3 regions of the Paenibacillus sp. J2L1-98 genome follow, and region 2 is predicted to be linked to each of the others. Evidence: riboswitches for the same ligand, from Rfam matches in the RefSeq annotation. Region 2 holds a riboswitch; each other region holds the start of a gene.
What was found. Region 2 has a riboswitch for cyclic di-GMP ahead of AC0YNZ_RS16945 (hypothetical protein). Riboswitches for the same ligand answer to the same signal wherever they lie in the genome.
Positions count from the first base shown of each region.

Region 1: another riboswitch for cyclic di-GMP. It lies ahead of AC0YNZ_RS29310 (hypothetical protein); the one in region 2 lies ahead of AC0YNZ_RS16945 (hypothetical protein).
Region 3: another riboswitch for cyclic di-GMP. It lies ahead of AC0YNZ_RS26460 (LPXTG cell wall anchor domain-containing protein); the one in region 2 lies ahead of AC0YNZ_RS16945 (hypothetical protein).

Region 1 covers NZ_JBWDNW010000032.1:37,628-41,864, forward strand. The annotation lists gene AC0YNZ_RS29300 (PilZ domain-containing protein) at 1-1,001, opposite strand, end outside; gene AC0YNZ_RS29305 (PAS domain-containing protein) at 998-1,351, opposite strand; gene AC0YNZ_RS29310 (hypothetical protein) at 1,257-1,520, opposite strand; cyclic di-GMP riboswitch class I at 1,605-1,690, opposite strand; gene AC0YNZ_RS29315 (metallophosphoesterase) at 1,784-4,237, opposite strand, start outside.
Region 2 covers NZ_JBWDNW010000008.1:180,498-184,734, reverse strand. The annotation lists gene AC0YNZ_RS16955 (YveK family protein) at 1-577, shown strand, start outside; gene AC0YNZ_RS16950 (CpsD/CapB family tyrosine-protein kinase) at 558-1,250, shown strand; cyclic di-GMP riboswitch class I at 1,567-1,654, shown strand; gene AC0YNZ_RS16945 (hypothetical protein) at 1,709-1,918, shown strand; gene AC0YNZ_RS16940 (LCP family glycopolymer transferase) at 2,842-3,783, opposite strand.
Region 3 covers NZ_JBWDNW010000024.1:39,136-43,372, forward strand. The annotation lists gene AC0YNZ_RS26455 (response regulator) at 1-718, shown strand, start outside; gene AC0YNZ_RS26460 (LPXTG cell wall anchor domain-containing protein) at 841-1,905, opposite strand; cyclic di-GMP riboswitch class II at 1,937-2,020, opposite strand; gene AC0YNZ_RS26465 (hypothetical protein) at 2,272-2,733, shown strand; gene AC0YNZ_RS26470 (hypothetical protein) at 2,857-3,834, shown strand; gene AC0YNZ_RS26475 (helicase-related protein) at 3,788-4,237, shown strand, end outside.

The sequences.
Region 1 (4,237 bases), on a different contig from region 2:
ATGGGATCGCCCACGTAAATTTGAGCTTGAGGCGGAATGCCGTCGCGCTGCCGGGTGGCGAGAATATTGAGCGCATTGACGAGATCATCATTATCCTGCTCTTTCATTTGAAATTGCACGCCGTATTCATGAATATCGTTGTCCAATTCATTGTACCAGACTATAAAGCCATATAACACGTACATTTGATTATCCATCCGGATCTTGAACTTCAGCAATATGTCGCTGTTAACAGGCAGCTTAACGCCAACCATAAACCGGAGGCCTCCCGGACCGATATTTCTAACAAACACCTCAGTGCTACCTAGTCTTATGCTCCTGCCCTTAAACATCGTAATCGTCATCTCAGCCAAAAGACAATGAGTAAGGTCGATACGAAAATATTGTCTCCGGTTAACGGCCGGCTCTTTACTGCGCCGAAGCGAGGCGGGCTCCATAAACGGTCTTTTGCTCAATAATTGAACGATGCTTTCAGGGTCGACGGGACGGCTAAAATAATAGCCTTGAATTTCATCGCAGCGCTGCTCCCGCAAGTAATTGAACTGCTCCTTGTTCTCAACGCCCTCGGCCACCACCTGCATCTTGAGCTCCCCTGCCAGTCGGATAATGCACTCCACTATGCTTCTATTGCTTGACTCCGTCATCATCTCCTCCACAAACGACCGGTCGATTTTGATCGTGTCGAGCGCTAATCGCTTCAATAAATAGAGTGAGGAATAGCCTGTTCCAAAATCATCGAGCGATACTTTAATCTTTCGCTTCTTCAGCTCAAGCAGCAGCTCGGTAACGAACCTTCTCGTTGCTGACAGCTGCTCGTTCGTGTAGACGAAGCTGTTCTTCTGCGCAACAAATATGCCGACAATAGACTGCTCTATGATGCTGCGATATTTAAGCTCCGCTTCTCTCAGAGATTGTTCAATTTTATTTTTCTGCGTAATATCTTTGGCAATCCCATAAACACCGATAAGCTCATCATTAATAATGATCGGAATACGGGTCACATTAACCTGACCCCTTGCCCGTTTTTCGTAATGCCCGTCGTATCATAGTTTTGAGACGTAAGCGTCCTGACCGTTTCCTCGAAAAAATAAATCGTTGTACCCAAGCATTCCGCATGCACAAAGTGATCGAAATGATCTGCTATGATTTCGTCTCTTGAATAACCGAACATTTGCTCAAGAGCCGAATTGCATGACAAAAAACGGCCGTCTAAGTCCAATGTAAAGACCGCGTCCGGATTATTATCGAATATGGACTTATAGTGCTGCTCCTCGACAGGATTGTACCGATATGTAAAATTGCCGCCGGACGCGCTCGCGGTCCTCGGAATGAACGAGTTTAAAGAAATCATCCTGCTTCATCGGGAAGCCGGAGTTCATTCCGTAAATATTGAACATTTGATTCGACCATGCCGTTTGATTGCGAGCATGGTCGAATTCCCAGTAACCAAGATTAGTTATTTTTTGAACTATGTCAAAGCTGTTGCCGCTGCCGTTAAAGCGCGTAATATTTTGTTCCATCGCTTAATATCCCTTCCTATGTGTAGCTTATGCGGTAACTAGAAGAGTTGAGGAAGAGGATATAAGCGTTTTATCATTCATCCTTATGGCAACCCAGCCACCTTTGGAAACTCCCTTTAGGCCCGTTGGCTTTGCGTCATTGTCTTTCGACAACTTTGCTATTTACTAGGACTTTTTACTTATATGATTATTTCATAGAATTCCGATATATTCCATAATAAATTTTCAAATAAGTGGAGAATTTTAATCCAATGCAGCCGTTTTTACAAACGCGGATCAATTTCCTTTTCTTTGGCAACCTCGAATAATAGATTGGCAACTGCTGCTTGATACGGCTCGTTGTCCGGCGCGATTGCGGCAAACGGAATAGACAGCATTTTTTGCCCAAGCCGATGCTCATTCAATGAGGTGCGAAGCTTTAGATTGATGCTCTTTTGCTTCATCAGCTTATTGTATTTATGCGGGAAGCGGTAATCGTACCCGTAAATAATAGACATGTAGTTGGCATTGCGCACCTTCATACACGAAACCGTGTTCGGCTCCGGCATTTCTGGTTTGATGACGACACCTTCCATATGATTATCTACGGTGAGGGTGGCGAAATACTGCTCCGCCTGCTCATAGCTGTTAGGCGAGGAAAGCTCTAGCGTGATGAACGGGTCGTCAGAGAGAAAGCGGTACATCTCGGATGTTTTCCAATCGGGCAGCGTTTCCGTTCCGTCACCGTATACGATTTTCAGCAAGGCAAACGGCTTGTACAAGGGCTCGCCGGCTTCCGCATACAGCTCAAGCTGCTTCTTGTACGTTTCATAAGCATCCACATGATCGGAAAGCGGCATATGCTTCTCCAATATCGAATGAACATGCTTATAGCTTTGGTAAACATTAAGACCGTACTTTTCATTTAGCGCCCCTTTGCTAAGGTGGAACTGATCCTTCTCGAAGCCGCTTTCCTTGTATTCGTGCGCAAGCTTCGCGAAGGCCTCCTCAAACCCGTTTTCCTTCAGGAAAGCAAGCTCTGTCTCAAGCGCTTTCTCGATCGGTTTAAATTGCCGGTCAATAAGACCTTCACCGAGCGCCTGCCAAGGCAGAAGCTCTCCATCCAGAAGCAGCATTGCGATGCCATTTTCCTTCATATAGCTTCCGAACCTTAGCAGCAGCTCCTCATACACAGCCGAAAGGTCAACCTTGTTGACTTTATAGCCGTTGCGGCTAACCGCAAAGCATTGCTCGGGATCAGCGTGCAAATAAACATTGCATCTGGAACCCATATATTTGGGCTGAAGCACAACCTCCGCAATGCCGCGCTCCGCAAAATAGTCCAGTCCTTTCCTCAGCGACTCCAGCTCATGCGCAGCTTCATCCTTGTCTGCGGGCGCCATCGTGCCCGAAATGAAGTTGACCTTATTGCGTGAGCAGTACTGCAGTCTGCGGACCTCTTCGTCATCCAGCTCCTGCAGCGACACCTTGCGCTCTTCCTGGAAGAGGGTGCGCAGCTCGCCTTCCATAATCGCTTGAGATGCCTTTTGCGTTTTGAAAAACGGTTTAACCGAAAGGGTTACGGAGGTTAGCGCATTACCGTGCACCGCACCGGAATCGATATGAATTTTATTTTTAATCCGAAAGGCGGTTTTCGCTGCGACATGTCCGAATACGTGATAAGGCTGATTGGCTGCCGCATCCCGCTTCAGAAACGCCAGCTGCTCCTCAAGCGGCGCTGAGCGGTCAATCCGGAAATTACGCTGATGCCGTACGGAGTTCGGATCGAGCTTGCCAATGTACTTGTTCTCGCATGGCGCATGCGTAACATAATAGGACGGCCCTCTCTTGCCTACCATTTTGTAGAAAGGCTTCGACAGCGATACGAGGTGATTAAACCTTTGAAGCAGCTCTTCATCGTTTCTAAGCACCTCTGCCGAATCGAAGTATGCCTGCCGCAGCTCCTCATCGACGCCTTTAATTTCTCCGCGCATAAATTTATAGATGAAGCTCTCGTGATTGCCTAACACGAACAAAAAGCGATCCTGGTTGGCGTATAGAAAATCAATCGTTTCCTTCGTGCGCTTCCCTTTGTCGATCCAGTCCCCAACAAGCAATACCTTCGTACCGCTAACCTTCCCCGTCTCAATCAGCTGATTTCCTTCCAATTGAAAGCCGTGGCTAACGAGCAGGCTTTTCAGCTCATCCACGCTTTCGTGAACGTCGCCCACTATAATCGTCTTCTGATCAAGCGGCAATATAGCAGCCAAATAGTCATTGGCATCCTCAATTACGACCTTGTAATCCGGATTGGCTATGCGATCAGCCGGTGAATAAAAGTCCTTGGCGCGCACTTTATGGATTTTCGAGTACCGCTCCCTTGAGAGCGAGCCAAGTACCTCCTTGCGCAAACGGTTAATATGGCTAGTGATCAGCTTCTGCGACCGCTCCGAAGTATAATAATCGTCCCTCTTCCGGTAATCGAACAGCACAACCTCCAGGTTATAGTTATTTTCATTCGCTATTGCCTTCACCCTCGCCCGAAAATCCTCCGACAAGCCCGTCGTATCCACAACTACAAATTCCGCATTAATCGGATACGCCGTCACCAGCCGCAGCTTCTCGAACAAAAGGCGGAACGCTTGCTCGCTTGCTTCCAGCATCACTTGATCATATTTATCATAATCGTACCCAAGTAGCTCTTGGCGGATGCTGTCAGACGAAATATATTGCACATT
Region 2 (4,237 bases):
TGATATTAATCAAATCAACTCAAATATTAAAATGATTGACACGTACAAAGAAATTATTAAAACACCGGCAATTTTGGATAAAGTAGCTCAGCAGTATCCTCAGCTTGGATTAACCCCAACTGAACTTTCACGTAAAATCCAAGTTAGCTCCGTAAATAACACGCAAGTAATGACGTTAGACGTACAAGACGTGGACTATAAGCAAGCGGCTCAAATCGTGAACGCCGTGTCTCAAGTATTTCAGGAAGAGATCCAACATATCTTCAAGGTCGAGAATGTATCGATTCTGAATAAAGCGATTGTAGACGCAACTCCAAGTCCTGTTGCACCTAATGTACCGCTTAATATAGTGATTGCGTTTGTTGTTTCCTTAATGCTCGCAATCGGTGCTGCATTCCTGCTTGAGTATTTGGATGATACGATCAAGACCGAGGAGGATGTGCTGCAATACTTAGGCCAGCCAACGCTTGCCATGATCTCGAGAATGAATCCGGAGGAATCGAATTCTAACCAAACGAGCAAAGCCAATCAAACCTACAAGGCAGGTGAATTAGAGCGTGTCTCAATTGAAAAATAAGCGCCAGCTGATTACCGTTACAAACCCCCGGTCTCCTATATCCGAGTCCTATCGCGCTCTACGGACAAATATTGAGTTTTCTTCCATAGACGAGAAGCTTCAAGTAATCATGGTATCCTCGACAGGCCCCGGCGAGGGGAAGTCGACAACGATTACGAACCTAGGTGTCACATTCGCTCAATCGGAGAAGAAGGTTATTCTGATCGATGCCGATCTTCGTAAGCCTACCGCCCATCACACCTTTGCTTTATCCAATCGCTGGGGGCTGTCATCTGTCATTTCACAGCAATCAACGCTTGAGGAAGTGATTCAGGCATCGGATATTCCTAACTTGGATATTATTACATCGGGAGCTATTCCTCCGAACCCGGCAGAGATGATGGGTTCGAAGAAGATGACGACACTCCTTGAACAGTTAAGACAAATGTATGATATGATCTTAATCGATACGCCGCCGCTGCTCGCCGTAACCGATGCGCAAATCGTATCTACGAAGAGCGATGGCGTTATTCTGGTAGTCGATCAAGGCAAAGTGAAACGAGATATTGCAAGCAAGGCTGTAAAGAGTCTAGAGAGTGTAAATGCACGTATTCTAGGCGTTGTGCTGAACAATGTGAAGCGTAAAGCAAATGAAGAGGCTTACTACTATTATTATGGCGTTCAAGAGAAATAAAAGATAATTCCGTAGTTGATAGCTGTGGCGTAGGATTAAGAGTAGAAGAGAAGTTATGGACGCTCAGTATTATAAAATTCGACATCAGCAAATATGGTTGTTGCTGATGCACTGTAAAGCAAAAATGTGTGAAGCAGAAATAGCCGATCTTGCGTTATGGACCAAAGGCGACAGTCGCTTCCCCGATCCGCCTATCGTTTAGAAGAAAAAAATAGTTCTTTATTCCCTATTTTTTAAGTAAAATGCAATACTAAAGAATGATGCTATTTTTAAGAAAATTGATAATATATTCCTATATACGAAAATTACATAAATCGTTCGATAATAGCAAAACTGATGAAAATCAGTGACGCAAAGCTAAAGGGACTAAATTGGAACATTCAATATGTCAGCCAGCTGCCGAAAACGGGCCTCCGTCCGATTGTATGTGGAACACATTTCAAGGAGGTAGAAAGTATATGAGTTGGTTAATTACTTTGTCTATTTTTTGGATTATTGGTGGTATCTTTTATTTTAGTTTATTCGTAGTTTCAAAACGAGCCGATAAAATGGCTGAAGCAATCTTTGTTAGGGAATTTAGGGAATCAAAAGCTGCAAGTTCTATTATAATCAATGAGATTCATAACTCAAATGAAGAAACTATAGGGAAGTTATGTCTCTCTTCTTAAGTCATTTTACCCAGCATATTTAAATAAGAGGTATCTAAAGACTTAAGTCTTTAGATACCTCTTATTTATGAAACTGTTGTTATGCTTCATGGAGCACAGATGCGTGTCCCTCTCGGCCTTAAGGATTTCCTGCAGATTTCTCTGCAAATAGCTCACTATATGCATTCTGCGCCGTAACCACTAGTTCTCTTAGATGAATGCTCTAAGCTGTTCCTTTGACAATAATGCCATATGTTCTCCCCGACCCCTCAATTAAGTACATTTTACTGGGTATGAGCATTAACGAAATCTATTTTACAGATAAATGACGCATATTCGCTTGTCTCCCTGATTTTCCAGTTTTCAATGCTTTGATGGGAACTACGCGTACATCCACATTTCCGAGTTGCCGTAACAGTCTCGCATAGATAACCGCTTGTTCAACGGTCATTTCAGCGCTGATGAACCCTTCATTAGCTGTAATATATGCTTTCACGGGTAAATCTCACTTTCTCTTTAATTTACGGAGCTTACGTTGATCTTATGGGTAGTAATCTTCATTGTCAATTAAGGTTTACCTTGTGGGCTTACCTAAAGACAGGATGAGGAAGCGGTGGTTATACTGATGGTCTTTTGCGAAGTAGTGCATATACTTTTTTTAAGAGAAGGCATCACATTCACTATCAGTGACGAATAGCGTTATGGGAATTCTTGCCCCCTTTGAGAGCCTTGCGAAAGTCCATTAATCTATCCTTTTTTAACAAAAACCATTCGCTTAAAAAAGCTAAGGCCTCCCTGTTATTTACAGAGAGGCCTTTTAGGCTGTTGAGCGGTATTTATGATGCGGAATATGGTTACATTGCAAAGCCACAACGTTGAAATCATGTATTCAGTTGTTGCTCTCCCACCCATTTTTCACGTAAGTCTTGCCTTTATTACTCATTTCAAGACTCCTTCTGAAGATGCTCTTTGATTTTATTGTGAATACGGGTTCGTTCACCATCTTCGACAATATAATACCAAATTCGATTGATAATCTGGCCTTTTCCTTGCACCTCAACCATATCGATCTTATGAATCTGAGGTCGGTAATCCGTCACAAATTGCTTCATTTCATTAAAGGTAACATTCGTCTTCACACTATCTTTAAGCTCGCCTAGAAATGACTGTAGTTTGGTTACATTGGAGATGCTCATTGAGCGATTCATGACTTCCTGCAGAATATCACGCTGCCGCATGTTGCGTCCGAAGTCACCCCTTGGGTCATCATAGCGCATACGGGAATACTTCAGCGCTAATGTTCCGTTCAACAACAGATGACCTTGATCGAACCTATGACCTTCATAATCAAAAGAAAACGGATTATCCACCTCAACACCGCCTATCAAATCAATAAGCCGCGCGAAACCTTCCATATTCACTTTGGCATAGTAATCAATAGGATAATCCAGGAAATTCTCCACTGTCTGTATGGACATTTCAACGCCGCCGAAGGCGTATGCATGGTTGATTTTGTCTACGGTGCCGTGACCAATGATTTCGGTTCGAGTATCACGAGGAATATTAAATATCAATATGGAATGCTTTACTGGATTAACGGTCAGTACAATCATTGTATCAGAACGACCCCGATCATTTTTCCGCTCATCCACGCCTAAGACAAGAACTGTGAAGGGGGCCAAATTTTTCATGGGCTCGGTTGCCTTGTTCACGTCTGTGTCTTTGCTGACATAGGCCGGATTTACGGGGTCTAAGTCCTCATATATCTTTGAAGCAGTTTGCTGGGCTGAATTGTATACGTACCAAACTAAGCCTCCTACCAGCAGCAGTATTGTAGCGACTACAGCCCCTGTCCATATGAGGATGAGTTTCAATCGACGATTCATGTTTGCAGGACTCCTTATTTTACTTTTGAGCACCGTAATCCATTTGGTGCTAATTGCTCATCAACTTATTTCAATTATTAAACATGTTCTAGAACAAATGAAGTGGTAATTAGTAGAAGCATCTTAGAAAATAAGCTCCTCCCACAATCATTCCACAGCATTCTCATTGCCGGTCTTCCTATGGAGCAGTAAATAATATTCGCAGCATTAAGCTGCTCTTTCTTGATACAATTTACGATCCTCAATAAGGTGTTGAAGTATTCTATGAAATAAAACCTATACTGAGAAGATTATGAATGATAGGAGTACTCTCATATGGAACAAAACTGCAACTTTATTAAAGGACTCATGTTTGCGATCATGGTCATTATACCAGTATGGGTGTCTGTGGCGGGGTGAATTTATATGATTCAAGACCTATTGAACGGATGATGATGTTACCCTGTGGGTGTTG
Region 3 (4,237 bases), on a different contig from region 2:
ACCTGCAAATAGTGCAAATACAATCAAAATTTTACTTGCGGATGATCACCAGCTGTTTCGTGAAGGACTTAAGCGGATTCTGAATATGGAAGACGATCTTGAAGTCATCGGCGAGTGCGGAGACGGCATTCAAGTTATGGAATTTTGCAATCATACGATTCCTGAAATTGTTTTGATGGATATTAATATGCCGATCGAGAACGGTGTTGTCGCGACTGAGCGTTTGAAAAGCTTGTTTCCTGACGTGAAGGTTATCATTTTGTCAATCCATGACGATGAGAGCTATGTGTTTGAAACGCTTCGCAAAGGGGCTACCGGCTATCTATTGAAGGATATGGAGGCAGAATCGCTTATTAACGCTATTCGCTCTGTCGTTCAAGGTCATGCCTATATCCATCCAAAAGTAACGGGCAAGCTGATTAATCAGCTTCGCCGCATGACTTATTTGGACGAGATGGGGATCGTATCAGGAGCTGCTGCGGCGGCGGAGCCGGGCGTCAAGTTCATTGCGGGCGATGAAAGTCCGTTAACGCGGCGCGAAGCAGAAGTGCTAAGGCTTATGGCAGAAGGCAAGAGCAATAAGCTCATCGGGGAATTTTTATTTATAAGTGAAAAAACGGTTAAAAACCATGTGAGCAGCATTTTGCAGAAGATGGAAGTCGATGACCGTACGCAAGCTGTTATTCAATCGATCAAATACGGTTGGGTTACGCTGTAACTCATATATTACGCAAAAATCCCGTATCAGCTGATACGGGATTTTTGCGTGCGCGCTTGTTGGAGACAAAGTATGTGAATATGAGAAAGACAGTGATCAAGATATCGGCCTCATATCATCTTTTATCGTCTTTTCCTTTGCTTACGGAGCGAGAGGAACCCGGCCGTAAGGGTGAAGGCGCCAATGAGGTAGTAAGGAAGCGGGCTGGAATCGCCTGTTTTTGGCAGGGTATCTAGCGGAACTTGCTCCTCTGCCACATCGATTACGGTATCCTGGCCATCATCGATCCCGCCTACCGGCGGCTCATCATCATCAATCTCGACAATAGTTGTGGTTTCAGGTGTTGGCGTAGGTGTAGGTGTAGTCTCAGGTGTCGGGGTTACGGTCGGCGTAGGCGTAGGTGTAGTCTCAGGTGTCGGGGTTACGGTCGGCGTAGGCGTAGGTGTAGTCTCAGGTGTCGGGGTTACGGTCGGCGTGGGCGTAGGTGTAGTCTCAGGTGTCGGGGTTACGGTCGGCGTGGGCGTAGGTGTAGTCTCAGGCGTCGGGGTTACGGTCGGCGTGGGCGTAGGTGTAGTCTCAGGTGTTGGGGTTACGGTCGGCGTAGGCGTAGGTGTAGTCTCAGGTGTTGGGGTTACGGTCGGCGTAGGCGTAGGTGTTGTCGTAGGAGTAGGAGTAGGGCAATTGTTCTCTCTCATTAATTTCCAAGCTACAATCGTCGACCCGTGACCGCCGGAGCCTAGCTGAATTTGCTCAGGACCGCTGTATATATCCGCCTGATAAGGAGCGCAAGCCGGGATGTCAAGGGTGACTGAATAGGTGCCGGGCAACGGATAGATGTTGGTCTCGCCGTCATAATGGATCTGGTCCTGATAAGGAGTTCCGTTGCTGTTCGGTATAGTGCCGGGAGGGAAGATGTATGTAGAGACACTAACCTGCACACAATTCTCGGTCGTTCTGAAGGTTGCGGTAACGGTACTGTTTCCATTATCAACGATACTGTTCAAATTGTTCGCGACAATGTGTGCGCGGTCAGCAGAAATGGGCGTACAGCTATTAGCCGCCGGGGCGACTGATGGATTTGCAGCTGAATTGTTTTCGCCTTCCGCCATAACAAACGATCCCAGGGTTAACGAGAGAATTAACATTATGGCCATGCTGAAAGAAAACTGCTTTTTTAAGTATCTCATCGTTCACTCTCCTCTTAGATAGTTGGTCGTGTTCTAAGAGGGCCGGTTACACTACTAGCTCCGTATAATCCAAGTGTCCAGATGCAGATTATACTTCATCGCTTCCCCTAGTTATTATGAATGCGTGAAGTCACCTTCTCCCCATTCTCTATGCTTACATACGTTTATATGCATGGATACGTAGTAAAATGATAACATATACTGTAAATTGCTCAAGGGTGTTTCTTTGTCGCATTTTGACTGCTGTTTGTGGATGAGAAAGAGATGTTTTGTGGGAATGGCGCACATTTTGTCACCCTTGTCCCCTTATTGCGGAACCAGTGGGCGCTTCGTGGCATATAGTGTCACAAAGAGGAGGTGGCCGCCATGTTTGAACTTCTGCTTTTTGTTGTTGGCTGTTATGTTCTGGCTGCATTGTCGGTGCATCTGGCGTATCGAATTTGGCGCGGACGACAGCAATCGAGCAAGCATTACGTGCTCGTAGCGGACGTCCGGCAAAAAAATATGGAATGGTACGTGCGTTCGTTTTTTTCTTTTTCCCGGAGAATGGGCAAGGATGTTCGTCTTACGATTGTTAACCGTGGCGTGACGGATGAGACGCTCGCTATTGTTGAACGTTTGGCTAGAGGTGGCAAGGAGGTCAGTGTGCACCTGGCAGAAGATACTCCAACAACAGAAAATAAGGACAATAAGCATTCACAAATGACGGGTGTGGATGGTACCCAGCTGCTTTGGATGCTGCAGGCAGAAGGAATCGTATCGCATTCCGATCATGCGGTGCTGGTTGATTTGCAAAATCCGTCGGATTTGTCGAAAATGCCATTTTAGTATATACTTTGAAGAAGATCAATATTTGGAGTGAAGCACACTCAATGACGCAGACTGCGTTGTTGGGTGTGCTTTTTTTCGTTTGAAATATAAGTGGAAAAAGGCGAGGGGGAGCGATAGTCGATGAGGGCTCAGGTGTATGTTGTGGAAGTACGCGGGTGCTGGAAAGCCCGGGTAACGATTGACCCGGATATGGACAAGCATTTTTGGATGAATGGCGGGTTTGGCAAAGCAGGGAGCTTAAATGAGGCGATTGCCGATTCGGGCTGGCTATTAAAGGAGCCGCTGCCGCTTGGCGATGCTTGCCGTGCTGTGGAGCTGTGGGAAGCGGAGCTAATACGGAGAAGAGGAGAACAGACTGCTATAGATACGGGCCAGATCGATCAAGGAAGTATAGCTGACCGCTGTGAGGCGATAGAGCTTCTGCTCGCTTGTGCTGAGGAGGCAAAGGGCGAGGGGCGAAATGACGGGAAAGCTGCCGGCAGGAGATTGTGGTGGCGGCGGGGGAGTGGACGCCAGCGGCAGACTGCGATGGGGAGAGCCGGCTTGTCTGGTTTGGTGGAGCACTGGGTGCGAGGGGGAGCGGGCCGTGCGGGTGATGAGCGGGAGCGGGGCGGAGATAGGGGGCGAGCGGAAGAGACGCGGGAGCGAGGGGGAGCGGGCCGCGCGGGTGATGGGCGGGAGCGGGGCGGAGATAGGGGGCGAGCAATTAGCGATGCGGAGCTGGGAGAGATCGCGGCAGGGGCGAAGCTTGCCGCGGAGGTCATGCAGGGACGTGCGCTATTGCGCAGCGAAGCGCACGCCCTGTTAGTTGACGCGGGCGGGCCCGGCGCCGCAGCAAGGTGGAGCGGAGTGCTCCAGCTTGCCGCGCTGCTCGGGGCGGGTGCGCCTGAGCGGATCAATCGCAGCCGGAAATGGCGGGCGATTGGACGCTTTGGGGCGCCGCAGGCGCGAGCGCAGCTGTCTTCGCTGCGGGAGTGGCGAGGCGTATATGCACCGCACGGCATGTGCAGCGTGCGGGCGGTTGTGCGCCTATTGCTCGGCGTGCATTGGGATGGGGCGGAGCCGGGAATGCGAGCTGCTCGTCGTAGGGCAGCATGATGCGCAGTTTGGAGGGAGGACGGAGCCAAGCTGCCTTAAGCAGCAAGTTATGCAGCTTTCATTGGAGCAGCGGCTTAATAAATGGCGACTTAGCCCGGCACAGTCAGACGCAGCTGCGAAGGCGCTGCAGTTCGCGGAGGAGCAATCCGCTGAACCGGCTCTCTCTTCAACGGGAAAATCCGCCAAGGTAAGAGATTTTTTACTCTGGGCGGTTACGGGAGCGGGCAAGACGGAAATGATTTTTCCGCTCGTAGAATCAGTGCTGCTGCGGGGCGGCAAGGCGCTTATTGCAACGCCGCGCCGCGATGTCGTGATTGAGCTTGACCCGCGCATTCGACAAGCTTTTCCCGCGGCTTCCGTAGTGGCCTTATACGGGGGAAGCGCACAGCGATGGGAGAGCGGA